2 regions of the Enterocloster sp. genome follow, and region 1 is predicted to be linked to the other one. Evidence: riboswitches for the same ligand, from Rfam matches in the RefSeq annotation. Region 1 holds a riboswitch; the other holds the start of a gene.
What was found. Region 1 has a riboswitch for FMN ahead of ACZM6M_RS06995 (ECF transporter S component). Riboswitches for the same ligand answer to the same signal wherever they lie in the genome.
Positions count from the first base shown of each region.

Region 2: it holds a riboswitch for FMN, as region 1 does, so the genes downstream of both, ribD (bifunctional diaminohydroxyphosphoribosylaminopyrimidine deaminase/5-amino-6-(5-phosphoribosylamino)uracil reductase RibD) here and ACZM6M_RS06995 (ECF transporter S component) in region 1, are expected to answer to the same signal.

Region 1 covers NZ_DBMACH010000005.1:56,393-71,565, reverse strand. The annotation lists gene ade (adenine deaminase) at 1-1,239, shown strand, start outside; gene ACZM6M_RS07005 (NCS2 family permease) at 1,288-2,661, shown strand; tRNA gene ACZM6M_RS07000 (tRNA-Gly) at 2,896-2,966, shown strand; FMN riboswitch at 3,026-3,144, shown strand; gene ACZM6M_RS06995 (ECF transporter S component) at 3,316-3,927, shown strand; tRNA gene ACZM6M_RS06990 (tRNA-Arg) at 4,056-4,129, shown strand; tRNA gene ACZM6M_RS06985 (tRNA-His) at 4,161-4,234, shown strand; tRNA gene ACZM6M_RS06980 (tRNA-Gln) at 4,279-4,351, shown strand; gene ACZM6M_RS06975 (sodium:solute symporter family protein) at 4,424-5,851, opposite strand; tRNA gene ACZM6M_RS06970 (tRNA-Arg) at 6,113-6,186, shown strand; gene ACZM6M_RS06965 (GTP pyrophosphokinase) at 6,231-6,692, opposite strand; gene brnQ (branched-chain amino acid transport system II carrier protein) at 6,917-8,284, shown strand; gene recJ (single-stranded-DNA-specific exonuclease RecJ) at 8,325-10,049, shown strand; gene glyA (serine hydroxymethyltransferase) at 10,159-11,409, shown strand; gene ACZM6M_RS06945 (acyl-CoA dehydratase activase-related protein) at 11,483-15,173, opposite strand, start outside.
Region 2 covers NZ_DBMACH010000002.1:33,317-48,489, reverse strand. The annotation lists gene ACZM6M_RS03025 (tRNA wybutosine-synthesizing protein 3-like protein) at 1-128, opposite strand, end outside; gene ACZM6M_RS03020 (replication initiation factor domain-containing protein) at 781-1,947, opposite strand; gene ribH (6,7-dimethyl-8-ribityllumazine synthase) at 2,319-2,786, opposite strand; gene ACZM6M_RS03010 (bifunctional 3,4-dihydroxy-2-butanone-4-phosphate synthase/GTP cyclohydrolase II) at 2,787-3,992, opposite strand; gene ribE (riboflavin synthase) at 4,012-4,647, opposite strand; gene ribD (bifunctional diaminohydroxyphosphoribosylaminopyrimidine deaminase/5-amino-6-(5-phosphoribosylamino)uracil reductase RibD) at 4,632-5,732, opposite strand; FMN riboswitch at 5,868-5,982, opposite strand; gene ACZM6M_RS02995 (hypothetical protein) at 6,091-6,219, opposite strand; gene ACZM6M_RS02990 (glutathione reductase) at 6,244-6,747, opposite strand; gene ACZM6M_RS02985 (DUF4304 domain-containing protein) at 6,785-7,336, opposite strand; gene ACZM6M_RS02980 (CbrC family protein) at 7,346-8,209, opposite strand; gene ACZM6M_RS02975 (immunity protein Imm33 domain-containing protein) at 8,225-13,744, opposite strand; gene ACZM6M_RS02970 (DUF4259 domain-containing protein) at 13,748-14,218, opposite strand; gene ACZM6M_RS02965 (hypothetical protein) at 14,261-15,173, opposite strand, start outside.

The DNA.
Region 1 (15,173 bases):
ATGAATGCTCCCGGTACTGTAAAGGCAGAGGAAGGCGTTCTGGCTAAGCTTAAGGACTGTTCGGACAGGGGAAAACGGATTGACGGCCATGCTCCCGGACTTTCAGGATATCAGTTAAATGCTTACTGCGCTGCGGGAGTGGCTTCGGATCACGAATGCTCCGAAGCAGAGGAAGCGCTGGAAAAGCTGCGGCGGGGACAGTGGATCATGATCCGCGAGGGAACAGCAGCCAGAAATCTGGAAGGACTTATTTCATTATGCAAGCAGCCTTATGTAAACCGATGTATGTTTGTTACGGATGATAAGCATCCGGGAGATCTGCAGAGAAAGGGCCATATGGATGGGATCATCCGAAAAGCAGTCCGGCTGGGAGCAGATCCGGTGACAGCGATTCAGATGGCAACGCTTCATCCGGCCCGGTATTTTGGTCTTCGTGAAAATGGGGCAGTAGCGCCGGGCTATCGGGCAGATCTGGTGGTTTTAGAGGATCTGGAGCAGATAAAAGCAGTGCAGGTCTATAAAAACGGGAAGCTGGCGGCGCAGATGGGAGAGCTGATCTCACAAGAGAAGCGCAGAGAGAAATCCGAAAGCCCGTCCTTTGACCGCGTGCATCATTCCTTCCATATGAAGGAAGTTTGTGAGCAGGATTTCAGGCTGGAGCCGGAGGGGGCCTACTGTCGGGTGATTGAGCTTACACCAGGAGAACTTTTGACAAAGGAGCGGAATGCAGCCTGGGTACAGCTTCCTGGCTTTGCTCCCGGGGTAAATCCTCAGAAGGATATTATAAAGCTGGCTGTTCTGGAACGCCATAAAGGAACCGGACATAAGGGGATTGGATTTCTGGGAGGCTATGGCTTAAAGGCCGGAGCAGTGGCGACCAGTGTAGCGCATGATTCCCATAACCTCATTGTAGCCGGCGTCAGTGACCGGGATATGGCTCTGGCCGCGGAGACGGTGAGAAAGGCGCAGGGAGGGATTGCCGTAGTAAAGGACGGAGCGGTACTGGGGCTTCTTCCTCTTCCAATCGGCGGACTTATGAACCCAATGGCAGCAGAAGCAGTAGATGAAAAGCTGGAGGAACTTAAGAGACTGGCGGCCGGTCTGGGTGTCAGAGAGGGGATCGATCCCTTTATGACTCTGGCATTTGTAAGCCTTCCCGTAATTCCAAAGCTGCGTTTAAATACCTGTGGCCTGATAGATACACAGCTGCAGGAAATCCGGGCTGTTTCTTTTTCATAAAAGAGCGGCAAAACGGAACATGGAATGAAAAAGTAGGAGGAAACTTGTATGGATCTGGAGAAAATATTTCACCTGAAGGAAAATAAGACAGATGTAAAAACAGAGGTCATCGCAGGAATTACCACTTTTATGACAATGGCCTACATTCTGGCAGTTAATCCCAGTGTACTGAGCGCCTGTGGAATGGACAGCGGCGCTGTATTTACCGCTACCGCTCTGGCGGCTCTTATCGCGACGCTCTTAATGGCGGCATTTTCCAACTATCCCTTTGTACTTGCTCCTGGTATGGGCTTAAATGCGTATTTTTCCTATACCGTTGTTTTGCAGATGGGGTATAGCTGGCAGACCGCTCTGGCAGCCGTATTTATTGAAGGTATCGTATTTATCCTTCTGTCTTTGACAAATGTACGCGAGGCGATTTTCAATGCCATCCCTATGAATTTAAAACATGCGGTATCTGTGGGTATCGGACTTTTCATTGCATTTATCGGCCTGCAGAATGCGCATATTGTAGTAGACAGCGCGACTTTGGTAGGCGTGTATTCTTTTAAAAGCTCCGTAGAAAATGGTCTGTTTAACAGTGAAGGGATCACAGTCGTTCTGGCTCTAGTGGGTATTCTGGTTACAGGTATTCTGGTTGTAAAGGGCGTAAAAGGAAACATCCTCTGGGGTATTCTGATCACATGGGGCCTTGGCATTCTCTGCCAGTTTCTTGGAATCTATCAGGTAAATCCTGAGATTGGCATGTACAGTCTGCTGCCTGATTTTTCCAATGGAATCAGCGTTCCCAGTCTGGCGCCTACCTTAATGCAGATGGACTTTTCCGGTATTTTATCCCTGGATTTCTTTGTAGTCATGTTTGCATTCCTGTTCGTAGACCTGTTTGATACCCTTGGAACCCTCATTGGCGTGGCTTCCAAGGCAGATATGCTGGATAAGGATGGAAAGCTCCCAAGGATCCGCGGCGCCCTGTTATCCGACGCCATCGGAACCTCTGTGGGCGCTATGCTTGGTACCTCCACCACTACCACATTTGTAGAGAGTGCATCCGGCGTGGCAGAGGGCGGACGTACGGGACTTACCGCAGTTGTAGCTGCAATCCTTTTTGGACTGTCCCTGTTCTTGTCCCCGATTTTCCTGGCCATCCCGTCCTTTGCAACGGCTCCGGCTCTGGTAGTAGTAGGCTTTCTGATGCTGACCTCTATTACAAAGATTAACTTTGATGACTTCACAGAAGCCATTCCCGCATACGTTGCCATCATCGCAATGCCCTTCATGTACAGCATTTCCGAAGGAATTGCAATGGGCGTTATCTCCTACGTTGTAATCAATGTAGTGACCGGAAAAATGAAGGAAAAGAAGATCAGCCCGCTGATGTATGTGCTGGCGGTGCTGTTTATCGGGAAGTACATTATGCTGTAAGATACATAAATTTATAGTTCAGTTGCAGCACTGCAAAAACAGGCAGGAAAGGAGGCCGCAGACCTTACTCGCCTGTTTTTGCGTGAATTTAGTAACAGTTCAGACTAGCCATAGATAAACGTGAGAAATTGAAAAAAGATTTTTTCTTTTTGGTTTATTTCTGGTAAAGATGAGGGAATTTTGAAAAAACAGTTGACAATTCCCTCATCCTGTTTTATAATACTTCTTGTTCGTGCAGGTGTAGTTCAATGGTAGAACACTAGCCTTCCAAGCTAGATACGTGGGTTCGATTCCCATCACCTGCTTTTTTTGTGCCTAAAAACAGCTTGACTAAATGCCCTGACGGGAGTATACTGACATCAGATACATTCTTCGGGGCAGGGTGAGATTCCCTACCGGCGGTAGAGTCCGCGACCCGCATATGCGGTTGATCCGGTGTGATTCCGGAACCGACAGTTACAGTCTGGATGAGAGAAGATGGGCAGAGCAGACCTGGATGCAGATTTGCTGTATAAAATGCGTATTTTATCCCGGAGGATCCAAGATCAGCCGGGATTTTTTTGTCAGTGGGAGAGAAAGCGGAGATGTTTTGGTTAAGCCTGCTGCTGGCATTCTTTACCCCGGCAGATTACATCAAAACAGGAGGATCTGACAATGAAGATGAAAACAAAGCAGGTAGTATTGATGGGAATGTTTGGAGCTCTGGCGGCAGTTCTGATGCTGTTTGAGGTGCCTCTTCCTTTTATAGCTCCCAGTTTTTACGGCCTTGATATTTCTGAAGTTCCGGTACTTGTGGGAACTTTTGCTATGGGACCTGTAGCAGGTGCTGTGATGGAGGGAGTGAAGATCCTGGTAAAGCTTCTTCTCAAACCGACTTCTACCGGTTTTGTGGGAGAGTTTGCTAATATTGTGATCGGCTGTTCTATGGTCGTGCCTGCAGGAATGATCTACCGTCTCCGTAAGACGAAAAAAGGAGCAATTGAGGCAATGGCAGTGGGGACTATTTTAATGGCTACAGTGGGGGCGATGATCAATGCCCTTGTAATGATTCCGTTTTATTCCCGGTTCATGCCTCTGGATAATATCCTGGAAGCGGGGGCTGCAATTAATCCGGCGGTAAGCAGTGTGTGGGGATTGGCGATTTTCTGTGTAGCTCCGTTTAATTTATTAAAAGGAGTGATCGTTTCTCTTCTGACTGCCCTGGTATATAAGAGGATCAGCTGTATGATCCATAGCGCAGACCGGGAAATATGTGGAGACATGTAAGTGAAATCCTGGTTAAAAGCGGGATAAAATTTCAGAATAAAAAAACTAAAAAAATATAAAAAAAGTGCTTGCATTTCTTGATAAAGTATGATAAAGTATAACACGTTGATGCGGCAAGCATCACGGATGAGTCTGTAGCTCAGTTGGATAGAGCAACGGCCTTCTAAGCCGTGGGTCGGGGGTTCGAATCCCTTCAGGCTCATTGAGCGTAAGCTCTAATTGAATGATATATGGTGGGTATGGCGAAGTTGGTTATCGCGCCAGATTGTGGCTCTGGAGGCCGAGGGTTCGAATCCCTCTACTCACCCTTTCCTCTTTTCGTGATGATGAGAAGAGGATTTTTTAATATAATGGGCTGTCGCCAAGCGGTAAAGGCACAGGACTTTGACTCCTGCATACGAGGGTTCGAATCCCGCCAGCCCAGTAAAAAAGCGCCGTAGTTTCCATAGCAGATAGGAAGCGACGGCGCTTTTTGTAATTCTGGTTTCAGAACAGATTATTTCTCATCCATATAGGCAGAGGGGGCGGGTTCTACACCGCGGCTCCATTCGATGGCATTTACAAGGAAAAATACAGCTACGCTGACTGCACAGCCGAATACCACAGGAAGAATGCCAAATTTAAAGCCTCCGCCGCTGAGATACTGCCAGAAGCAGAAACCGATCGTTCCGCCGATCAAAGAGAGAATACCGGAATTTTTAGTCGCCTTTGGTACGATCAGGCCAAGTCCGTAGGCTGCAAAGGGGCCCGCGCACCGGATGCCAAAGGCAAAGGTGTTCATAGTTACGATGGGGATTCCTGCCATGGAGATGATCATGGCAATGATTGCTGCCACAACGTTGCAGGTACGGGTGTAGGCGATAACCTGCTTATCCTTAAGCTGTTTGCCGCCGTATTTCAGATACAGGTCATTCATCAGCATGGTGGACATACATAACAGATTAGAGTCCGCAGAGGACATGGTGGCGCAGATGATAGCGGCAGAGATGATGCCGACGATGGCTCCGGGAGCATGGGCGGAGGTAACGGCCATCATGGCATTTTTTCCGCCGTCGGCCAGTTCCGGCATGGTAGCCAGAGCTGCCAGGCCCAGAAGTGTCGGGAAAATGGACATGGCCGCCATCAGTACAGCAGAAAGCCAGGCGGCTTCCTTTGCGACCTTTTCACTTTTTGCAGTTTCAAAACGTGATACCATCTCAGGGCCTGCGAGGAAGGTGCAGAAATAGTTGAAGATGTATCCGATGATCGTTACCCAGCCGATTTTCGTAAAGCTTAAATGAGCAGGAGGAAGAGCCGCAGAAATGGCGTCCCATCCGCCGCATCCGTGGATTACGATGGGGGTGGCAACAGCAAGACCGATCAGTATGATGCCGAACTGGACCAAATCTGAAATCTGGTCTGCGATCATGCCGCCAAAGGTAGTATAGAGAATCACTACAGCGCCTGCGATCAGCAGAGCTACATTGGTAGGAATTCCGGTCAGGCTGGCTACTACAGTGCCGGAGGCTGCAATCTGGGATGAGGTAAGGCAGAAAAGGGACAGGATACTCAAAACCGCAGTCAGAGTACTGGATGTTTTTCCGAATCTGCGTCCTACAACCTCAGGAATGGTCACAGCCATGGTTTTGCGGATCTTCGGGGCGAAATAAGCCAATGGGATCATAGCGATGGATGCGGTCAGTACATACCAGATCGCACTCATTCCCCATTCGCCGTAGGCTTTCTGCGCCAGTCCTGTAGTAGAACCGCCGCCGATATTGTTGGCTGACAATGAGAATGCCACCATAAAAAGTCCCATACGCCGTCCGGCCAGCATATAGTCGCTGCTGTCTTTGATCTTCAGTTTCCCCACGATGAAGCCAACCAACAGCATGCCGATCAGATAGGCAGCTACGATAATAAGAGCTTGTGTTTGCAGTACCATAAGAAACCCTCCTTAAAATATTAAAAAAATATAAATAAATTATAAATGATTCAGAAAAGAATGTAAATAAAGATTCTGTGTCAAAATAAATCAAATGAAAGAAAATATCTGCTGCAGCTGTCGGAAAACAACTTTTTATGGAGATGTAAAACTGACAAAAAACAAAAAATAAAATAAATGAAAAAAGTAGTTGACATTTTGAGTTTTATCGCATATAATAATCTACGTTGCTGAGGCAGACAAGCCAAAGTAATGAAAGATGCGTCAGTAGCTCAGCTGGATAGAGCATACGGCTACGGACCGTAGTGTCGGGAGTTCGAATCTTCTCTGGCGCATGATAAAAACCTCGTAGGTGTTTTGCTTACGAGGTTTTTTGCAATTATTCTATCTTTTTCTTTACATCACTGTAGCCTTCCAGCTGTCGTTCGATTTCTTCCAAAATATCCGCATAAATTTTAAAATCCCGGCTCAGCTGTTCCCGGCCATGAGGATTCTTTTTGTAACAGATACGGTGTTCCATACTGGCCCAGAAGTCCATGGACATAGTGCGCAGCTGAACCTCTACGGGAAAATATTCCATTGTATCAAGGCAATAAACCGGGATTCCGGCGATATCTAACAGATAATCTCTGGCATTGGCAATGCTGTTTGTTTTTCCCGAGCGCTTAAGCTTTTCCTCAATACTGTCTTTTGACTTGATCCGGCTTTGGATGGTATGGACAGGCCCGCTTTCGGTATGGTTCCCATACAGGCTGTGATCCAGTATTTCCAGTCGGGAAATCAGGATTTTTCTGGCATACTCATAGGACTGGATCAGGCTGTAATACTGTTCATTGGTCATAATCTGGTGTTCCCTCACTTTAATGTAGTTCATATACCAGAATAGAATACGATTAAACTGTGACAGAATTGTGTAAAAACTGTGTAGGAATTTTACCTGCAGGAATTTTGCCGCAGTTGAAACCTGCCCCGGAATATGGTATGATGATAAGAAGCTCTGCAGATATTTTTGCAGGCAGCGGCGATAAAAAATGACGCAATCGGATACAGAACAGGTGGAGATTTATGACAATACAAAAGCTTTCCATCCAGAATCTGCTTCTGGTAGGATTTACTTTATTTTCGATGTTTTTCGGTGCGGGAAATCTGATCTTTCCTCCGGATCTGGCTGCACGGGCAGGCGCTCAGGTGATTCCGGCTATGGCCGGCTTTTTGATCAGCGCAGTGGGGCTTCCGGTTCTGGGAGTGGCTGCGGTGGCTGTTTCAGGAGGACTTGAAAAGCTGGCGGGAAAAGTGGGCGGGAGATTTTCGCTTTTATTTACTTTAACCGCGTATCTGGCGATCGGCCCCTTCCTGGCGATTCCCAGAACTGCAAGCACTTCCTTTGAGATGACGCTGCTTCCTGTTCTCAGCGGTGCGGGAGTCCAGCTGGGAGATTATCTGGGCCATACGGGCATGACGGTTCAGTTTTGGGCTCAGTTGGGATATTCCTTTGTGTTTTTTGCCATTGCCCTTCTTTTGTCCGTTCATCCGGAAACCCTTTCAGAACGTTTGGGCAAGGTGACCTGTCCGGCACTGTTGATCCTGATTGCAGTATTATTTACGGGAAGGCTGATCTGGCCCATGGAGGGAGTGGGCGAGACAGTGGCAGAATTTGCGGCAGGAGCTTCGGTGAGAGGCTTTATGGAAGGGTATCAGACCATGGATACGCTTGCGGCTTTAAATTTTGGCATTATCATTTCTCTTAATATAAGAAATAAGGGGATTTCCAGAGAGGATTCCGTAATCCGGGAAACGATAAAGGCCGGACTTATGGCGGGGATCCTTTTATCTCTGGTCTATGGTGCTTTGGCCTATATTGGAGGCCCTGTAGGACAGCAGGCGGGAGCAGGCACCAACGGAGCCAGAATCCTGACCTTTGTGGCCGGAGATCTTTTTGGCATTTCGGGAATGGTGATTTTGGGGATTATCTTTTTTATCGCCTGCCTGAATACCTGTGTGGGACTGATCTGCTGCTGCAGCCAGTTTTTTTCTACTCTGGCGCCATGCGTTGGATATCGGATATGGACGGTGGTTTTTGCAGTTATCAGCCTTTTGATTTCCAGCGCGGGACTGGACCGTATTTTGAAATATTCCGTTCCTGTTTTAAATGCCGTTTATCCGATCGCGATTGTTCTCATTGCTCTAGCTTTTATGGAGCGGTTTACAGGGCGCAGGATCTGGGTGTACCGTCTGTCGATCCTGTTTACGGCGGCGGTAAGCGTTGTCTGGACCATGGATCAGGCAGCTCTTGCGATTCCGGGCATAACGGAAGGTATGAGGCATCTTCCAGGCTATGCTCCCGGTCTTGGATGGCTGCTGCCGGCTGTGATTGGCGGGCTGCTTGGAAGGATGATTCCCGGAGGAAATGAAACGGGGGATGGGCAGGGGTAAGAAAAATCCCCAGAAATGACATAAGAGAAAGGACAGCAGGATGACAGGATCAATCTGGATGCTTCATGCAAAAAAAGCTGATTTTAACGCTCTGTCAGGACGGTTTCACATCAGTCCGGTGACAGCCAGAATTATACGAAACAGGGATATTGAAAGCGAAGCGGAATTTGACCGCTATCTGAATGGAAGCCTGGAGGATCTTTATTCCCCCGGGCTTTTGCCCGATATGGAGGAGGCGGTCCGACGGATCAGCAGGGCAGTACAGGAAAAACGGCGTCTGCGGATCGTGGGTGATTATGATATCGACGGCGTATGCTCCACTGCTATTTTATATAAGGGATTCAAACGGATTGGAGCCTGTGCGGATTATGTGATCCCGGAGCGGATCCGGGACGGCTACGGTATCAACGAGCATATCATTGAGGCTGCGGCAAAAGACGGGATACAGACTATTGTAACCTGTGACAACGGCATTGCCGCCATCAGCCAGATTGCCCTGGCAAAGGAGCTGGGGCTGGAGGTGATCATTACAGATCACCACGATATCCAGACCAATGAGGAAACAGGGGAAGACCTGATGCCTCCCGCAGATGTAATTGTAAATCCCAAGCGCAGGGATAGCCGGTATCCGTGGCCGGAGATCTGCGGAGCCATGGTGGCCTTTAAGCTTGTTGGCGCTCTCTATGAAGCATACGGCATCAGCCGTAAGGAATGGCTGGAATTTCTGGAGCTTGCTGCCATTGCTACGGTGGGAGATGTGATGAAGCTGAAGGATGAAAACAGGATTGTGGTAAAGGAGGGCTTAAAGCGTCTGGCTGTGACCGGAAATCCGGGCCTTAAAAGCCTGATTTATAAAAATGCGCTGGATCCGGCAAATATCAGTGCGTACCATATCGGTTTTGTCCTGGGGCCCTGTTTAAATGCCAGCGGACGGCTTCAGACGGCCAGACTGGCCATGGAGCTTTTGCTGTGCGAAGATACTGCAAGGGCGGATTCTATTGCAGAGGAATTAAAGGAATTAAACGACCGGAGAAAGGCTATGACGCAGGAGAATGTGGATGCGGCGGCGCTTCAGGTGGAAACAGAGCTTAAGGATGACAAGGTTTTAGTGGTCTTTCTGCCCGACTGCCATGAGTCCCTGGCTGGAATTGTAGCCGGACGGATCAGAGAGCGGTACAATAAGCCTGTTTTTGTCCTTACAAGGGCAGAAGGATGCGCCAAGGGATCCGGCCGTTCTATCGAGGCCTACCATATGTTCCATGCCCTGGTAGAGGTAAAGGATCTGCTGCTGAAATTCGGAGGCCATCCCATGGCGGCCGGTTTTTCACTGGAAGAAGCAGATGTAGGAGAATTCCGCAGACGGCTCAATGAAAATGCGGCAGATAAGCTTACGCCTGATGATTTTATCCCCAGAGTATGGATTGATGTGGCAATGCCCTTTGAATATATTTCAGAGGAGCTGATCTGCGATCTGGAACGGCTTGAGCCTTTTGGACAGGGCAATGAAAAGCCCCAGTTTGCTCAGAAGGCCATGGGGATACGAAGCGCCCGTGTAATGGGAAAAAACCGCAATGTAGTGCGTCTTTCCCTTGTAAATGAACGGGGCTTTTCCATGGATGGGATTGTGTTTGGGGATGGAGATGCCTTTATGGAGGAAATGGGTTCAAACCGTCAGATTGACATTATTTATTATCCCACTGTAAATGAATATAACGGAAACCGGAGCCTTCAGGTAGTGATAAAAGCATGGAAATTTAAGAATTGACAGTTATTTTGCAGACAAAACCGAAAATGTGTCCGTATCAGGGAGTATTGCATTTTATAATCAGATAGGTTATAATCGCAGAAAAGAGCGGAAAGGACGGTAGGCTGCAATGGTAAATACAGTTATGGATTTTATTACAGGCTATGACAAGGAAGTGGGCGAGGCGATTCAGGCGGAGTGCAGACGCCAGAGACAGAATCTGGAGCTGATCGCTTCTGAAAATATTGTTTCGGAGCCGGTAATGATGGCAATGGGAACAGTTCTTACAAATAAGTATGCGGAAGGATACTCAGGAAAGCGCTATTACGGCGGCTGCCAGTGTGTGGATGTAGTGGAGGATCTGGCAATCGAACGTGCAAAGAAGCTGTTTGGCTGTGATTACGCCAACGTACAGCCCCATTCCGGCGCACAGGCCAATATGGCGGTATTTGTAGCCATGTTAAAGCCGGGAGATACGGTTATGGGTATGAATTTGGATCACGGCGGCCATCTGACCCACGGAAGTCCTGTAAACTTTTCCGGCCTTTATTTTAATATTGTACCCTACGGCGTAGACGATCAGGGATTCATTGACTATGACGAGGTAGAGCGCAAGGCCAGGGAATCGAAGCCAAAGCTGATCGTGGCGGGAGCCAGTGCCTATGCAAGAACCATTGACTTTAAGCGCTTCCGTGAGATTGCGGACGAGGTAGGCGCCTATCTGATGGTGGATATGGCCCATATTGCAGGTTTAGTGGCAACGGGAGAGCATCCAAGCCCCATTCCATACGCAGACGTAGTGACTACTACCACCCATAAGACGCTCAGAGGTCCCAGAGGCGGCATGATCCTGGCAAATAAGGAGGCGGCAGAGAAGTTTAACTTCAATAAGGCCATTTTCCCGGGAACCCAGGGCGGTCCCTTAGAGCATGTGATCGCAGCCAAGGCAGTGTGTCTGGGCGAAGCCTTAAAGCCTGAATTTAAGGAATATGCCCATCAGGTTGTTTTAAATGCAAAGGCCCTTGCAGAGGCTCTTAAAAAGCAGGGCTTCAAACTTTTAACCGACGGTACGGACAATCATCTGATGCTGGTTGACCTGCGCGGTCTGGATATTTCCGGAAAAGAGCTTCAGAACCGCTGTGATGAGGTATGCATTACATTGAATAAAAATACCGTTCCCAATGATCCCAGAAGCCCCTTTGTTACCTCCGGCGTCCGCATCGGTACACCGGCTGTCACCACCAGAGGTTTAAAGGAAGAGGACATGGAAAAGATCGCAGAATGTATCTGGCTGACTGCAACGGATTTTGAAAATAAGAAAGAGTATATTAAGGCTGAGGTTGCAAAACTTTGCGATAAGTATCCGCTGTATGAAGGGTAAAATAAAAGATTAACATACAAAAGAAAAAGAGGATCCTGCCATATCCATCGGGTGCGGCAGATCCTCTTTAATTTTACACCTGAACCTTCGGTTCCATCTCTTTTTTCAGATTTTTATGCGCCGTTGCTAGCATAAGCTTGATGCGGTTTAACTGGTTGACCTCGCTGGCACCGGGATCGTAGTCTACGGCAATAATATTGGAGTCGGGATAATTCCTGCGAAGCTCTTTGATCACGCCCTTTCCTACGATATGGTTTGGCAGGCAGCCAAAGGGCTGGGTGCAGACGATGTTTTTCACGCCGCTGTGGATTAGCTCCAGCATTTCTCCTGTAAGGAACCATCCTTCTCCGGTCTGATTGCCCAGGGATACAAAGCCCTTTGCCATATCAGCCAGCTCATTGATGGCTGCGGGAGGTGCAAAATGTCTGCTTGCAGCCAGCTCTTTTCTGGCCGTCCGGCGGAAGTATTCCAAAAGGGCAATTCCCGCATTGCACAGCCGGGCAGTGGACTTCTTCTTGCCCAGATGCTCTGCCTTGAAATTGTTGTTGTAGAAGCAGTAAAGCAGGAAGTCCATCAGATCCGGCATCACGGCTTCCGCTCCTTCGGCTTCCAGAAGCTCTACGATATGGTTATTTGCCAGGGGAGAGAATTTGACAAGGATTTCTCCTACGATTCCTACCTTTGGCTTTTTGATATCCCTTCGCTCCAGACGGTCAAAATCGCGGATGATTCCCTTGATGTTCCGGCCAAACTCCATCATAGCTGCAGAGCGCTTGGACAGGGAGGCGATACAGCGTTTCTTCCATTTTTCATGGAGCGCATCTGCGCTTCCCGGAACTGCTTCATAAGGTCGGGTCGCGTAGAGAACCCGCATAAAGATATCGCCGTATACCACCGCCTGCATAGCCTTTGTAAGCAGAGGAAGGGTGATGGAAAAGCCCGGATTGGTTTCCATGCCGTTTGCATTGATGGAAACCACAGGAATCTGGCTCATGCCGGCTTTTTCAAGGGCACGGCGGATAAAGCCTATGTAGTTGGAGGCGCGGCATCCGCCTCCGGTCTGGGTCATAAAGATGGCTGTACGGTTTAAATCGTATTTTCCGGACAGAAGTGCATCCATGATCTGCCCAATGACGATGAGAGAGGGATAGCAGGCGTCGTTATTCACATAGCGAAGCCCCACATCTACTGCATTTTTATTGTGGTTCTGAAGGATTTCGATATTGTAGCCAAAGGCCCGGATCGCGGGCTCTACCAGATCAAAGTGGATGGGCGACATCTGGGGGCAGAGAAGGGTGTAGTCCTTCTTCATTTCCTTTGTAAATACCACGCGGTTATAGGCGCTGGAAATGATCTTGCGCTCATAATGGCGCTGGTCTCTTACACGGATGGCCGCAATGAGGGAGCGGATCCGGATGCGGGCAGAGCCAAGGTTATTCACCTCGTCGATTTTAAGCACAGTGTAAAGCTTTCCGGACCGTGTGAGGATGTCGGAAACCTGGTCTGTGGTAACGGCGTCCAGACCGCAGCCAAAGGAATTGAGCTGGATCAGATCCAGATTGTCCTGGGTTTTTACAAAGCTGGCTGCCGCATAGAGGCGGGAATGGTACATCCACTGGTCTGTTACCACTAAAGGCCGTTCTACCTTTCCCAGATGGGAAACAGAATCTTCCGTGAGCACCGCAAAGCCATAGGAGGTGATCACATCCGGGATTCCGTGGTGGATTTCCGGATCCACATGGTAGGGACGTCCTGCCAGAACAATGCCGCGCCTGCCGTGTTCCTTCATCCATTTCAGGGTTTCTTCGCCCTTTCTCTTGATATCCTCTCTGGAGGCGGTTAATTCCTGCCAGGCAGCATGGGCTGCCATACGGATCTCAGCCGCAGGGATCTGGAAAGAACTGGAAAACTCCTTTACCAGCGCATCTGTAAGGATTTTTTCGTTTGTAAATGCCATAAAGGGGTTCATAAAGCGAACCTGTTCCTCTTCCAGGGCTTCTACGTTATTTTTAATGTTTTCCGCATAGGAGGTGACCATGGGGCAGTTATAATGGTTTCCGGCCTCAGGGCTTTCGTTGCGTTCATAGGGGATGCAGGGATAGAAGATAAACTTCACACCCTGGCGGATGAGCCATGATACATGGCCGTGGACCAGCTTGGCAGGATAACACTCCGATTCGCTGGGAATGGATTCAATACCCAGCTCATAAATCTGCTTTGTGGACTGGGGAGAGAGGATCACATGGTAGCGCAGCTTACGGAAAAATACAGCCCAGAAGGGGAAATTTTCATACATATTTAAAACTCTGGGGATCCCTACGCAGCCCCGGTCTGCCTCATCCATGGGAAGGGGCTCATAGTCAAACATCCGGCGGTATTTATAGTCAAAAAGGTTCGGAATTTCCTTTTTGGCTTTTTCCATTCCAAGGCCACGTTCACAGCGGTTTCCGGAAATATACCGGCGGCTGCTTCCAAACTGGTTCACAGTCAGGACACAGTGGTTATTGCATCCCTTGCACCGGGCCATGGAGGTGGTATATTTTAAGGAAATGATCTTGTCTAAAGCCATAGTAGAGGTTTCTTTTTCACCGCCCAGGTGGTAGCGCTCTCTGGCGATCAGGGCTGCTCCGAAGGCGCCCATGATGCCTGCGATATCAGGACGGACAGCCCGGCAGCCGGAGATCCGCTCAAAGCTGCGGAGCACGGCGTCATTGTAGAAGGTTCCGCCCTGCACCACTACATGGCTTCCAAGATCAGAGGCATTTGTGATTTTGATTACCTTAAATAAAGCGTTTTTAATCACAGAGTAGGCCAGTCCGGCAGAGATATCTGCTACGGTCGCTCCCTCCTTCTGGGCCTGCTTTACATTGGAATTCATAAATACGGTGCAGCGTGTGCCAAGATCGATGGGATTTTTGGCAAAAAGTGCTTCCTTTGCAAAATCCGCTACACTGTAATTTAAGCTTTTGGCAAAGGTTTCGATGAAGGAACCGCAGCCGGAGGAGCAGGCCTCGTTTAGCTGTACGCTGTCTACGGTGCCGTCCTTGATGCGGATACACTTCATATCCTGGCCTCCGATATCCAGGATGCAGTCTACCTCAGGATCAAAGAAGGCGGCCGCATAGTAATGGGAAATGGTTTCCACTTCTCCCTCGTCCAGCAAAAAAGCGGCTTTTAACAGGGCTTCTCCATATCCCGTGGAGCAGGACCATGCGATTTTTGCCTTGTCTGTCATCTGCTCGTTTATCTCTCTGGCCGCCTGGATGGCTGCTGCAAGAGGGTTTCCGTTGTTATTTTCATAAAAACGGTATAAAAGGGAGCCGTCCTCGCCTACAAGGGCCACTTTTGTAGTGGTAGAGCCGGCATCAATACCCAGATAACAAAGCCCTTCATAGGAAGAAAGATCCGAGGATCTTACATGATTGTGAGCATGGTCTGCAAGAAAAGCATCATACTCTTCCTGGTTTTTAAAAAGAGGTTCCATGCGCTTTACCTCAAAATCCATCTGCACCCCGGAGGAAAGGGTTTTGATCAGATCCGCTATGGAAAGGGGCGTCTGATCTTCTTTAGGGTTCATAGCGGCGCCCACCGCAGCAAACAGGTGGGAGTGCTCCGGGGCAATGGTCTGCTCCGGCGTCAGGTGAAGGGTACGGACAAATGCCTTTCTCAGCTCCGGAAGGAAGTGGAGGGGACCGCCTAAAAATGCCACGTTTCCCCGGATAGGCTTGCCACAGGCCAGGCCGCTGATGGTCTGGTTTACCACT
Region 2 (15,173 bases), on a different contig from region 1:
GTTTTTCCTCTGTTGCCAATGCCACGCTTATTATCTGTCTTTTCCTGCCTTGTTTTTACAATATCAGCAATAGCACATACCCCCTTTCTGTAAAAATCTTTTCTAAGCAATTCAACGGCTTTTGTCATAGCCCACAGGAGTTCCACCTCTGCATAGTTCTTATGTAGCCGTACCCATTGCGTGCGACGCTCTGAACGCTCAAGCTGTGGCTGTACGGGAGTATCATTATCAGACAGAACAGGTCATGGCGGTAGGAAAGGACAAGTTTCTTACAGGAACACAGATAAGGCTCGCTCACTTTAGCAGGGAAAAGGTCATGGCGTATCTGTTTCAACGGCTCGCTGTCTGTCAAACGTATTAAATTGCTTTATTCAGTTGTCAAAGAACACGAAAGAAGAAAATCGTCTTTCCTATATACCGCGTTGGAAAAGAGCAGAAGCGTAACCAATCTTCAAAACTTTTCTCTTTTCCTGCACCATATAGGGAAAGAAAGTGTCATTCTGCTAAGTTGGTGATGAAAAAATCTGATTTTCTTTTCACACCCTAACTACCCATGCAACACTATTACTACCAACTATGGAATGAAAGATTTTCTTTGCTCCATATAGGGAATGGAAACTACGGATTGTTAAGTTGAAATTGAAAATCGTTTCTTCTTTCACATCATATAGGGACAGCAACCACCGATTTAATGACCTGTTTTCAAAAAAAGTCAGATTTCCTTTCCTTGCACCATATCTGTACGCAAGTAACCGTTTTGTTGCAGATTTTTTGAAGAAATTAAAAAATACCGTCATTCCCTTGTGGAACAGCGGTATCTTTCTCAATCATATCTGCTATGTCTGTTGTCATTTGTTTAATTTTTAATTCCTGCTTTTCTGTTAGTCTTGTATGTCTGTCGATTTCTTCCAGATAATTTGCTCCTGTTTTCTTTTCAATCTCTTTTATCATCAATAAAGAGGGCATGACCTGTCTTTCTAACCAGCGTTTTGTTTTATCCATATTGACAGCAACAGGCGTCATAATAAACGGAAGTGAGGTCGTTACATTATCTAAAAATATATCCCATAAAATATAATCGGGAAAATCTATCTGTGTGAGGATAAGGCTTGCTATGGTCTGTTCGGGATTTCTTGTAAAAACAAATTGTTCTATCGTTTGTTCTGCTTTTTCATTTTTCAAACGAATTTCAAAGCGGTTCTTAATGTTTGTTTTTATGCCTTTGCTTTTTTGTTCCTTTTCTTTTTCATACAGGCAAAAGTAAATAGAACTATTCTTTGAACCGATATAAAAGGTTTTTGCAGTATCTCCATGTGTACCCGATAATTTCCCGCTGTCTACTGCTTCATGGGTTCTTGAACGTTTCCATACCTTGTTGGCATAATAGCGTTCCCTTAGAATTTCTATATCCAGCAGTCCGCCCATATCATTGACCGCTAAATCTATGCGTTTAAAAACACCTTGATAATCTATACAACATCTTAAAAAGTAATACCAGTCTATCCCTCTTGCCTGTAAAACATATTCCAAGTTCCGACACCCCATACCTCTTAATTCCAATAAAACACCCATAGAACTATCTTTAGAAGCATTTATACTAATATCCTCATAGACATACTGTTCTTCATAACCATACATTCCGTAATCTTCATGGATAAAATATTCGCTCTTCATTGCCAGTACATTTTTTATAATTTCCAATGCGTCTATGGTAGGAAAACGAACACGCAGGTAGTCAATCGTTAAAGTGAAAGGCTGAGTACAATTACAATAATCAAGATAATGTAGAAGTATATGTTTCATTTCTTTACTGGCTTTTGTTTTTCCGTTTTCAATTTCATTTAAGTTCTGCCTGCTGATTTGCAATTCCTGTGCCAGTCGTGATTGCGAATAATCACAGGCTTTTCTCTTTTGCTTTAATGTTTCAATAAATTTCATATCATTCATGTTTTATTCCTCCAATCAAAAAAGGCATATACTCATAGAAGCATACACCTTGTATCTTATCATTATTTGCTATTGATATGATGTTTTAGACCTGTCGGGTAGAAAAAATAGGGTGTGAAGTGAAATAAGTTCTTATAACCTTGTAAATCGTTGCATATCAGCAGTTTTATATTTATTTTTTCTCTTGTCTTTTGTAATAGTACCCCCCTGTTAGATAACGGGGGCTTACTGTTCGCTCGCAAGCTCGCTCAACTGCCGGAGTGAACCAGCCACTAAAAACGGTGGAAAAATCTAAGAGATTTTCCCACCGCCGTGTCTGGATCACTCCGCCTATTATGCTTTTTCGCTTTACCTTTTAATCCCCAATCATATTATACCTCTAATGCACGAATTAGATTTACCATTTCAATAGCTCCCTGTGCACATTCAGAGCCTTTATTTCCTGCTTTGCTACCAGCTCGTTCTATCGCCTGTTCAATCGTATCTGTCGTAAGAACACCAAACATAACTGGTGTTTCGGTATTTAAACTGATTTGAGCAATTCCTTTTGATACCTCACTACACACATAATCATAATGGCTTGTACTACCTCGAATAACTGCTCCCAAACAAATAATCGCATCATATTTTTTACTTTTTGCCATTTTAGACGCTATCAAAGGTATTTCAAATGCTCCCGGAACCCAAGCTACCTCTATGTCCTTTTCACCAACATTTTCTCTTTTCAAATTATCTAATGCACCTGCTAACAGCTTAGAAGTTATAAACTCATTAAATCTTGCTACAACAATACCGATTTTTATATTTTCTGCTACTAAATTTCCTTCAAAAGTGTTCATTTATTTTTCCTCCATATTCAAAATGTGTCCCATTCGGTCTTTCTTTGTCTTTAGATAAAAACTATCATAAGGATTTGCTTCTATTTCAATCGGTACTCTGCTTGAAATTTTCATTCCATAATCTTCTAACTGATAAACTTTATCAGGATTATTTGTAAGTAAATGCAATGATTTTATTCCCAAATCTCTTAAAATCTGTGCACCGATATAATATTCTCTTAAATCGCCTTGAAATCCTAATGCAAGGTTGGCATCAAGTGTATCCATACCGTTATCCTGTAAATGATAGGCTTTTAGTTTATTGACAAGCCCGATACCTCGTCCCTCTTGTCGCATATAAAGCAATACACCAGAACCATTTTCTGCAATCATTTTCATTGCTTTATCTAACTGCTGTCCACAATCACAGCGTAAAGAACCAAAGACATCTCCTGTTAAGCACTCTGAGTGGACACGACATAGCACATCGTTTCCATTATTCAAATCTCCCATAACCAATGCAACATGATGTTCTCCATTCAATTTATTGATATAACAATGTGCTTTGAAATTCCCATATTTTGTAGGCATTTCTACAACCGAAACACATTCTACAAGCAAATCATATACTTTTCTGTATTCCTGTAATTCTTTAATTGTGAGGGTAGGTATATGGTGCGTTTGAGAAAACTGAATTAAATCAGGTGTTCTCATCATTTTCCCGTTTTCATTCATAATTTCGCAACATAAGCCACATTCTTTTAAGCCAGCCAACCTCAATAGGTCAACCGTTGCTTCTGTATGTCCATTTCTTTCCAAAACACCTCCGTTCTTTGCAATCAGAGGAAACATGTGCCCCGGTCTACGAAAGTCAAAGGGATTTACATTCTCAGTCACACACATACGAGCCGTTAATCCTCTTTCTTCGGCAGAAATACCTGTTGTAGTATCCTTATAATCAATAGAAACTGTAAAGGCAGTTTCATGGTTATCTGTATTATCTTCAACCATAGGGGAAAGCATGAGCCTGTTAGCCAGACTTTCACTCATAGGCATACAGATTAAGCCTTTTGCATAAGTCGCCATAAAATTAACATTTTCTGTTGTCGCAAATTGTGCCGAACAAATTAAATCCCCCTCATTTTCTCTCTCTTTATCGTCCATAACCAAAACAAGTTTTCCCTCTTGTAACGCCTGCAATGCCTCTTTTATTTTTTGATATTTCATAATTCCTTTATCCTTTCTGCTAAAATCCGTATCGGCATAACAACTCTTTCGACAACTCTGTTTCATTGCTGTTGTCTATGAGTTTCTGCACATATTTCCCTAATATATCATTTTCAAGGTTTACCATATCCCCGACTTGTTTATTCTTGAGAATTGTTTGCTCCAAAGTATGAGGGATAACGGATACCGAAAAATCTGCTTTCGATACTTTTGCGACAGTAAGACTAATACCGTCAATAGCAATCGAACCTTTTTCAACAATTAGATTTAAGATTTCTCTTTGCGTATTGATTTGATACCACACCGCATTTTTGTCTCTACGCACAGACGATATTCTACCTGTCCCATCAATATGCCCCGTAACAATGTGACCGCCCAACCTGCCATTCATAGGCATAGCTCTTTCTAAATTCACAAGGTTTCCATGTCTTAACAGGCTAAGAGCCGTTCTGTTCCATGTTTCATTCATCACATCAACTGTAAAAGATTGTCGAGTGAAACAAGTAACTGTAAGGCAGATACCATTGACTGCTATGCTGTCGCCTAAATGTATATCCTCTAATATTTTTGAAGCTTTAATGGATAGTTTACAGTTACAAGTATCTTTCTGTATTCTTTCTACTTTACCGATTTCTTCTATTATTCCTGTAAACATGGATAAATCACTTCGCTTTCTATGAAATAATCATTTCCCACTTGAGAAAAAGCATATGGTTTGAGCATAATGGCGTCATTAGGAAAAGCAACACCTTGACCACTTACAGGGCTTTTTGCACTCCCACCAAATATTTTAGGTGCTATATAAATTTGCACCTCATCAACAATCTGTTGCTCAAGAGCACTCCAATTCATTGCACTTCCACCCTCTAAAAGTAGACTGTCTATCTGCATATTTCCTAAACATTGCATTAAATTCATTAAGTCAATATGATTACCTTTTTTCTTCGTATAAATAATTTCACAACCACATTTTCTGTAAAGAGCAATCTTACTTTCATCAATAGAAGAAGTAGCGATATATGTTTTAATGTCATTCGCTGTTTTGATAATTTTTGATGTAATGGGTGTTCTTAAATCTGTATCACATACGATACGAATAGGATTTTTCCCGTTTTCTAATCGGCATGTCAGTAAAGGGTCATCTTGAATAACGGTATTCACTCCTACCATGATCGCAGTAACCTTATGCCTGAATTGATGTACTTGTTTTCTCGCCTTTTCGCCACTTATCCATTTTGATTGATTTGTATAAGTTGCTATTTTCCCGTCCATTGTCATTGCATATTTCATAAAAACATAAGGAATATGCCTTGTAACATATTTTCTAAAAACTTTGATTAACTGTTGACACTCCATTTCTAAAATTCCTATCACAACTTGAATGTTGTTTTCCTCAAGTACCTTTACACCTTTTCCAGACACAATAGGATTACAGTCTAAAGTTCCGACGACTACTCTCGTAATGCCACTTTTAATAATTGCTTCTGTGCAAGGTGGTGTCTTACCATAGTGACAGCATGGTTCAAGTGTTACATAAAGTGTTGCTCCTACAGGTGACTCCCTACAATTTTTTAGTGCATTTCTCTCTGCATGCAATCCACCAAAGATTTCATGGTATCCCTGTCCTATAATTCGATTATCTTTTACAATTACTGCCCCAACCATAGGATTAGGATTGACATAGCCAGCACCTTTTTTTGCCAGTTTTATTGCTAATTTCATGTATTCTGTATCGCTCATTTTTACACCTCCAAAAAAATACATGCCTTGAATAAAATCTATCCAAGACATACAAAAGAGGATTTATGCGATTAAAGAAAATGCTCTGAAACAATATAAAATCATTCCAGAGCACGCAAAAAAGCATAAACTTACTTTCATCTTCTTTCATCCAGACTATACTGTCGGCTTTGGAATTTCACCAAATCATGCCTTTCGGCTCGTGGGCTATACCACCGGTAGGGAATTACACCCTGCCCTGAAGATAGTTATTCAATTACGAACAATTATAATATTTGATATTATATCTGTCAATAAAAAGTTTTTTCTCGTTTATCCAAATACAATAATTTGCAAGCAGGTAAACACAGGTTATTTCTTAATATCCTTTTGTTTGGGAAACTCCCCAGTCCCAGATGGCCATATAGACCACGCCGGAGCAATCGCCGTTGGACAGTTTCTGCCGCTGACCGTCTTTGAGAAGATAAAAGGATGCAATCTGTGACATGGTGATTCCTCCTGAAAGTTAATCTTACGCGTCTCCTCTTTGCTCCAGCAAAGCAAAAACTTCATTCATATCCATTTCGAACATGACACTGTTTGCCTGCACCGGTGCAAAGTAGTAGGAAACTTTTTCTGTGCCAAATTCCTGCTCTATCTGCTCCCATTCTGAAGTGGGATAAATACAGAAAGCAAGGGTATCGCTACCGAGCGAGCCCATATACCAGCGGAGCTGATACTGCGGCGACAGATACTCCTGAATACTTCTCAGCGTAGTGTCACGGTCGGTACAATCATCTGCGTAGGGGATCGGTGCGCTGACACCATTCTTTTTCATAAAAATATCAACACCGCGTTCTTTTTCTGTTTCCACACATTCAAACTGAATTTTATCTTCATCAGGCAGTTTTTTATTGAAGTATTCGATGATAGATTCATCAAAATCTCTCCAGTCCACCCAGATCAGAGCATCGCTTTCCCAAAATTCGTCCTGATGTTCCTCATGTTCCGATAAAAACTTTCTGATTTCTTCCATACCGATTTCCTCCGTTTTGTTTTCTTACTGTAATTTATTATGTCTTTTTGAGATACTCCCGGAAGCATTCGATGAACTCCCGATTCCGCTTAGGGACATCGACCCCCTTCCGATGTGGGAAGAACCCTTCCTGTTCCACATCGTCCAGCAACTTGGGCAGATTCGAAAACCGGGCAAAGAACGGTAGTGCATAGTCTTGGATCTGCCCGGAAATCTCCTGGATAGAGCGTTCCCGCTCCAGCAGAGTAGATACCTCATAGCGGGGGAAGTCATCATACCGGCGGGTCAGCCGGGCGATGGAGGTGCCCACGATACCATCATAGGTTTTCTCCGTCCCTTCCTGCTCACTGCGCCACTTGGCAATTACCGGGGAACTCACATCGAAGAAAGCAGTAAAAGTGGTGGAGCCAAAGCGGATGGAGGGGGAAAAGTAAAAGGAGAACACAAAGATGCCGTCTTTTTTGTAGATGTCATTTTTGCTCTTGCGGTATTTGTAGCCCAGCGGGATCAAAGGCTCCGCGATCCGCTCACAGGTATAGACGAAGATCTCGCGGTGCTTGGTTCCCTTGGGAAAATCCTTCTTCTCCATGTTGCCACCTCAATCAAAATCCATCCAGACCAGGTGCTTTCCGCATTGGAGGCACTGGAACAGATAGCATTGCAGGTGCCCGCCATTGACGGATTCCCGGATCATATTTTTCTGCTCCTCGTCCCACATGGGATCGTCCAGCACCTCCTCCAGCACACCCAGTGCCCGCAGTTCTCTGGCACCCACATAGCCCAAAAAGGCACAGTAGTCGCCGCAGTGAGCTCGCCAATATTCCTGCTGCCAGCCGGAGTAGACGGGGGTGCGGTGGATCAGCTCGTCCAGTTTTTCCAGATCGTCTACACCATCATCCAGAGAGAAATCATCTTGAAAACTACCATCATATTTCCGGGCTGCTTCGCCGTTGGCGATGCACTCTGGGCACAGATATGCAATATCCTCCACGGAAAAAAACGGATTGGTATAAAAAATATGAGTCTCCTTGCCACAGCAATCACAGACAACACCTGTTGTGGACTCCTCAAAAGCGCCAGTTTCCAAAGGGTTCGGGTGATACCGGAAGGTGGGCAGGCCCAGTTTGGCCTGCCACTCCTTCTCTTTCTGCTTTTCCTCCAGCATTTTTGGCTTAGGAATGGCGTAGTGGTTGCCCCAGTTTTCCGCATAGTCTTTCAAGACTCCCAACCGCTTGAGCATTTTTTTATTCGAGCGATTTCCAATTTGGCGGAGCAATTCATAAGCATCCTTCTTAAAGTCCAGCAGATCATATACATCCACCAGCACCGCCTTTTCCTGCTTGTCTTCCGATTGCTCCAGTTTCTCCTTGAAAGCATAGAGAGCGCGGACACTGTCTGGATTTCCTTCTGTCTCCCGAAACTGCTTTTGTAGTTCAATATATTGCTTCAGGTATTCGTTCATGTTCACAATCTCCCATCAATCCCACCAGAAATACCAGGCAGTAGACTGCCACAGGACATCCGCCAGATTGCCCACAGTGGGGGCATCCTGCTCCTGGTTCACGATATCCGGGCAGAAACCATATTGTTCTGTAGCAACTTCCATTGCCTTCTCCTTGGGAACAGGGGTCGGGAGTAGGAATTCCAACTCATCGTGGCTCATAGCAGCAGGGATGGCGCCATACTGCTCAAACCAGTATTTTGCCACTGCCATCAGCTCCGGCGTATCCGGACACTCATTCCAGTTTCCAAAGGGTAGATAGGCGAAGAGCTCCCAAGGGTTCTTTACCGGAATTTTAGCCAGAATAAGGGGATAAGTCATGTGACAATCTGAATCCCAGTAGCTGGAAAAGCGGCAGTTTTCATAACCATCCTTCATCTCGCCCAGAACTTTCTCCTCCCAATTCATGTCATCGTCCTCAGCTTCTTCCTTACGCTGACCAGTCAATTCTTCCAGAACGGCCTTCCCATCCTTTACAGGCGCTTCTATCATCTTCTTTCGATACTCCTCTACCGTTTTGAGGTCAAATTCATAGCAGTCCACATCATGATCCGGGTCAGCGTTCATTACCAGACACTCCAACAATGTTTCATCATCCGCTCGAATAAGGATAGGAACAAAGCCATCATGGAAACTGTCCCGCTTAGCGTAGCTATACGCAGCCATAATGGGGTCATCATCTGCCATAGCGGGAAAATAAGTACATTCGCAGTCCAAATATTCCATAATAGCCTGGGCCACCTCGGAAGGCTCCAGGGTATCCTCATCAAAGTTCTGTCCTTTCCAGTTTTCAAATCGCTCTCCAATTACCTCTGCCATAGCCTGATAATAATCCTCGTCAAAAGGAATGAACAGATAGGCTTCGTCTTGAATCTCCTCAGAGTAATTGCGTTCCTGCCCGATGACGCTGATTGCGTAGTTGTCAATGTCACTTGGGAAATAGGGACTATCCGGCTCCCCATAGTAGTAGGAAGCAAATGCTCGGCCAATTTTGTTGAATAGCGGGCCGACCAGCTGACCATCCAGTTCATCTCGGATAAATTCCCTTAGACCCACGCTGTCAGGATCAGCCTTGACCTTTTCTACTACCTCTCCGTACTCCACAAGGAATTTCTTATCCATCAGGTCATGCTCCATGCACCAGCGCAGGTAAATGGCCATGTGGTTGTAGGCGTTGATCTCATCCACTGGAAGAGCCTTTTCCTCAATGGTTTCCAGATGCCCGTTGGCATCATCCATTTCCACCACATAGTCGTCATCACTACTATCATCTGACTCGCTATCCAACGGTTCCCATCCGATTTTCAAAGTCATCTGCTCCTCTGGCAGAGAAACACCAGCACTGCGGGTAATGGTATGCTTATCGTCTGCCGAAAATCCGATGGTCTCACCATCTTTCAGCGTCACATCACACGCCAGCACATAGGAGGCAAGGCTTGCCAAAAAGTCCCGCAGATCCTCCGGCTCGGCGTCGGTGTTCAGCACCTCCATCTCCTCCTTACCGAACACATCCATGCCGTAAGTGTAGCCGTTCAATCCGCCCTCGCTCCGGTACAGGCCGAACCAGACCCAGTTGAAGATGGGCAGTTCGTCCTCTTTCATCATATTGGCGAAGCCCTCGTAGAATCGGGGTTCAAACACCACACCGCTGGTAAAAACGCCGGTAACATATTTCTGCTTACAGCACACTGCCATTGCCTTAGTAAACAGCTTGCCCCGTTCCAGCAGTTTTTCCTCCTCGCCAAGTACTGCCACCATGATATGGGCCTTGTGCGCTTTAGCCGCTTCTACGGCTTCTGGCCACATATAGTTATTTTCGGCGTTAATCTCTGCTTCGCTATCCGGGATGTGACCAGGAAAGAGTGTCGCAACCAGCATCATGCCGCCAACTTGCATTACCACAGCATCGCTGCTGTTCTCATCATCTTCATCTGCCCCATCTGATCCTTCATCCACAATGCCCCATTCTTCCCTCAGATCCCGGATAAACTGTTCCTTGTCCCACTCCGCTTTGGACAGGAGCACAGACCCGGCAAAGGAACCCTTACAGTCAGTTTCCTCCTCGTCGGCGTCATCCTCTTCGTCAAGATCCCCTGCCTCTTCATCTGGATCATAGAGGGATTCATGCTCCAGTCCACAAATAAATTCCTCAAAGCTGTCTGCCAGATGGGTCATCTTGTAGTCGTTCTCCTGATCCACATGGACCACCGCAGGCTCTCCCTGGGGGCCGCAGGTCCGGTAGTCCAGGAAGATCATATCGTGTCCGGCGCTGGGACAGTCACAAATGGCCACACCGATAGCGGGATATTCCCACTCATCGATCATAAACTGGCTGCCCAATTCCCCACACAGGGAATATCTCTTTTCCCGTCCAATACCCAAAATTCCTGTAATGGCCACATGATCTTCCGCCCAACTGGTCGGCTCATCGCAGGGATAGCAGGTATTCACCGGGATGCCGCCGTTGTGCTGCTTCATCAGCCAGATGTAGGAGGCAGGCAGCTTGTAGCCCAGTTCCTCCTCCACGCTGGCGATCAGTTCATCGGAAGGCAGATCACTGACATACTCTTTTAGTGCATACCAATTATCATCCCAAAAGTTGGTAAGGTCGAAGTCCTCGAAAGGGGTATCGCCAGGCACGAATTTTACCTTCTTGTTCCTGCTGTGCTGGTATTTCCGAATCTCCGCCTTACATTCCCGGATTACCGCTGTGGCATTTTCATCCTCTGGGTCCAGTTCTGCCCACCGCTGGGCATAGTGGATAGCTTTTTGCTCCTGGCCGTGGAGATACTGATAGCCGTAGGCCATCCGCATATTCCACTCCGCCTTGTCCTCTCCTTCTTCTCTGACGGACTCCAGCACCTCAATGGCGCGAAGCAGAGCCTTATCCCCTTTGTAGTTGGGGGTTCCCTCATCGTGATCGCCGATAATGGCGTAGTTTTCCAGTGCCCTCGCCAGCGCGTAGGAAATGCGGTAGTTCCGACCGTCCTCCGGGATGGCATTCAGTGCCTGGATGCAGCGGGTGTACTCGTCCTCGTCGTTCCACTGCTCCAGCTGTGTAAAGAATGCCTCCTCGTTTTGCGGGGTGTAAGGGATATAGTCTATACCATTCAACGTTTCGTTCAACTCGTCATCCTGATTCTCAGTTTCTGGCCCATCATCTTGTTGTTTTAGGGGCACAGATCCTGCTTCACGGCGGAAGGTATGGAAGATGGCCCATGGGATGTCCGTGCCTTCAAAGAACTCTTTTGCCATGTTCAGTGCCTCTCGGATGTCCCAGGCGATGAAGTCCACATAGCCGCAGTAGAGGCCGCTGGCCCCGCCGGTGAGAGTAAGCACTTCCGAACCGTCCCCGATGGTAAACAATTCCTCCAGCTTGTCCCGGAAGTCGAAGATTTTCTGACTGCCTTCCTTCTCTCGCAGGGTATCCAGGGGATAGCAGAAAAAGCCCGCCACCGCGCCGTCGGCATGGAGATCGTCCATAAAATCATTGTCGGCATTCAGATAGCCGTTGATGAGCGGCACACAGTTAGTGGAACCAGCAATTACATCCAGCCGCCAGTCGGTATCAGGGTCCTTGTTGGGTTCCATTTTGTAGCCAATGTAACTGTCCAGATAGGCTGCCGGATCGGTGGAGAGTTCCAGGCCCCGATCCTTCAGAGCATCAGGAAGTTGAGACATAAGAATGGACGGCTCCGCCTTGGGTTCCACCAGCACATCAAAGCTGTCTATATATCTCATGTGGGGGATCTCACCCAGCACCTGGTCGGTAAGGGTGGTGAGCAGCCACCAAGCCCGGCCTTCCTCCTCCCTGAGCATAGGCAGCAGCTTTTCGCAGTAGGCGGAGATGGCGAAGCTGTTTTCACCCTGCTCCTCCAGCCAGATCTGCACATCCTCTCCGGAAATCTCCCAGCCATCCTCTGTGCGCAGGCCGATATTCTGGAGGGGCTGACGGCCCACCAGGATATTCCAGTGCTCCAACACCTTCTTGGGAGCGTGTTTCTGGAAATAGACCAGTTCGAACAATTTGACTTTGTCGCCCTCCGGGGTGAGGATCAGCTCATGCTTTTCGCCGCCCACGCCCAGTTCAAAGGAGATCTCATCAAAAACCAGATTCAGGGTTTCCTCCATTTGGGCCACGATCTCCGCACCACGGATGTGATCCTTGTCCTCGTCCATCATCTGGCGCAATTCTGCTTCCATTTCGGCAAAGGTTTCCCACCAGTTCTCTGTCCGCTCTCGGAAGCACTCCGAGAACTGCGGCAGGGAAATGCCCTTCCTGCACCAGTCGATCAGCTCCATGGTGTCCTCGTCACCAGGGCGGGCCTCCAATGCCTTTTCAAAGTATCGCAGAGCCCGGCCCTCTTGATCCAGATAAAAGTAAGAGTAACCCATGCGGAAGTTCCAGTAATAGTCGTCCTCGAAGTATTCCTCATGGGGCTTTAGCAGAGCGAGGGCCTTTTTGAGCATTTCTTTGCAAGTTGGCTTATGTGGGTCTGCCAGATTGTTATAGGCGCGGGCCAACTCGCTGTCCATCTCAGGGGTACGCTCCTCGGCGGGGATGGCCTCCAGCGCATCAATAATTTTATGTTGTTTGCTCTCCTCATGCCACTTCTGGCACTGCTTCAAAATGTCCATATCAGTCTCCTCCTCGTCCTCATCCGGTTTCCAGTCTTTGATCTGCTGAAACACACCATTCTCATCCCGCTCAAAGGCACAGGGAGCGAGTGTATGCAGCAGAGGAATGATGTCGGGATCGTCGTTGCAGATCGTATTCAGTTTGTAAATCCCGGCATTGTTGGGGGCGTCCATGTACGCCTCGCTCTCGTCACCGGCGGTAAAGCGCCAGCCGCTGTCCCAGCCGCCGTCCGGCTCCTCCCGGTAGCAGTAGCCCACCTTGCAGCCCTCTACCGTGATGCGGTTGGTGGCGATGCAGCCATCGGCGCCCTCCCAGTCAGGGAGCAGATGTTTCACATCTTCCGCCTTTACATGGTAGTTCCGGTTACGGCCGGGGGATTCGTACAGCTCTTTCCGCAGCATCTCCACCTGATAAGCCATATCTGTGATCTCATCCTTACCCATCATCTCACTGATGTCATAGGACAGGGGATCTTGGACAAAGTCCGCCATGGCCTTATTCATGGCGTCGTACTCCTCCGGCGTAGCAGTGATGCGGATACGGCGGGCGGGGGTGTTGTACTCGTCCAGATCCTGAAGGTTTACACTGCCGCTGACGCTGCACTCCAGCAGAATGGCGGCCAAATCGGTGACCACATCACTGGCGAAGTGGAAGTCCATCTCCACGCCATTGGAGTGGGTGAACTCCAGATACTCCACGGTTTGGCGAAAGTCCCAGTTCTGCTTGTCCAGACCGATCTTGGCGAAAATCTCGCTGAGGGGGATCTCCTCTTGCTTCTGGTCCTCCAAAAATGCCACAAGGTTCAGGCTGTCATCCGAGCCGCCAATAAAGTTGCCCCAGTATTTTTTGATATACATCTGTCACGCCTCCTGTTCTGAATCCAGTCGATCAATGAGCTGATTCAAGTGTTCCAACCACGCAGGAGCGATCTCACCGCTATCCTCGTTCTTCCAAAGATCCACAATCTCACGGATGCCGTCCTCGTCCGGCACCTCGTTTTTGATGTCGGTGAGCTGCCGCAGCAGGAAGGCAATGGCTTCTTTGTATGCTGTGAAACCGGTGACTTTATCCCATATAGCTTCTTCATGATCGTAGTCCAGCTTGCCGTTATCCTTCCATTGGAAATACAGCTCCGCCAGAGCCATCGCAGTATTGTCAAAGAGGAAGTCGATTTGTGAAAAGTCAGATCCCAGCATGACTTCCTCTTTCATCAGTTCAATCATCTCGCCCAGATCCATTACCGGATGCTCCGGTACATATTCATTTTTGAGGATGTCCAGTACATCCAGCCCTTCGTCACGCTCTAATGCTTTTATACCCCATGCTCCCATGTCGGCACCTCTCTTTCTTTATTTCGTATCAAGCTTCTATTGTCAATCATGGTTCTCCACCCGGATAATGGGCCGGTAGAAGTCATAATCTCCGTTTAGTTCCTTGTCCTCCTGCACTTCCGGCTTACAGTGGGGCGAACAGGGTAGGAAACCGAGAAATGGGCCCAGCCCGCCGCAGATATTGCACCCGCCGTCACCGCCGCATGTGGTAAGTCTATCAGACTGCACCACTTCCCGCATATAGGGATCGTAGGCGATGGACAGGCCGAAGAAGTTGGGTTCCTCCATATCATAGGGCCGGTTCTCATCCTCATCCATGTCCTCAAACCAGCGTAGACGCATGGAGTAGTCTAACCCATCTCCCCATGGGAACAGGGTCCGACATCCGCCGCCGCACAGGTAGGCCCACTCGTCCGCTGTGGGCAGCGAAAGCCCCTGCTTTTCCAGCCCGGCAAGAAGTGCATCGTAGTCTGTGCAGTGATAGATCCAGGTATGAAATCCATCTTCTGTCCGTTCTATGCGGGCCGACTGATGCAAGGTAAGACTGCTGCTGTCACTCCAAGCAAAATCACGGAATTCCTTCAGCCAGTCAGGGTGGGCAGTCAGCCTGGGATCGTCCATTTTGACTGGCTCCCAGTTAATTTCCTCCAGTTCCCGGCCCACCAGCATGGGGTCAATGGCCGCCTGCCGAACGGGAGCCATACTCTCTCCAATGAGTTCTGTCGGGTCCTGCTCCATTTCCCATTCCTGGAACAGATACTCCAATTCCTCCCGGCTCTCCTGATTCAGTCCCACGGCAAACTGCTCCCAGCCCAGGGTGACGGTATCGCCGGGGACAAAGACGAACTCCCGACCATCTTTCTCGAAGATGCCGGTGGTGCAGCTCTGGCCCCAGTGGTCAAAGGTATGTAGACCGAGAAAGGTCATAGTATAACGAGCAGCCAGGCTTTCCATC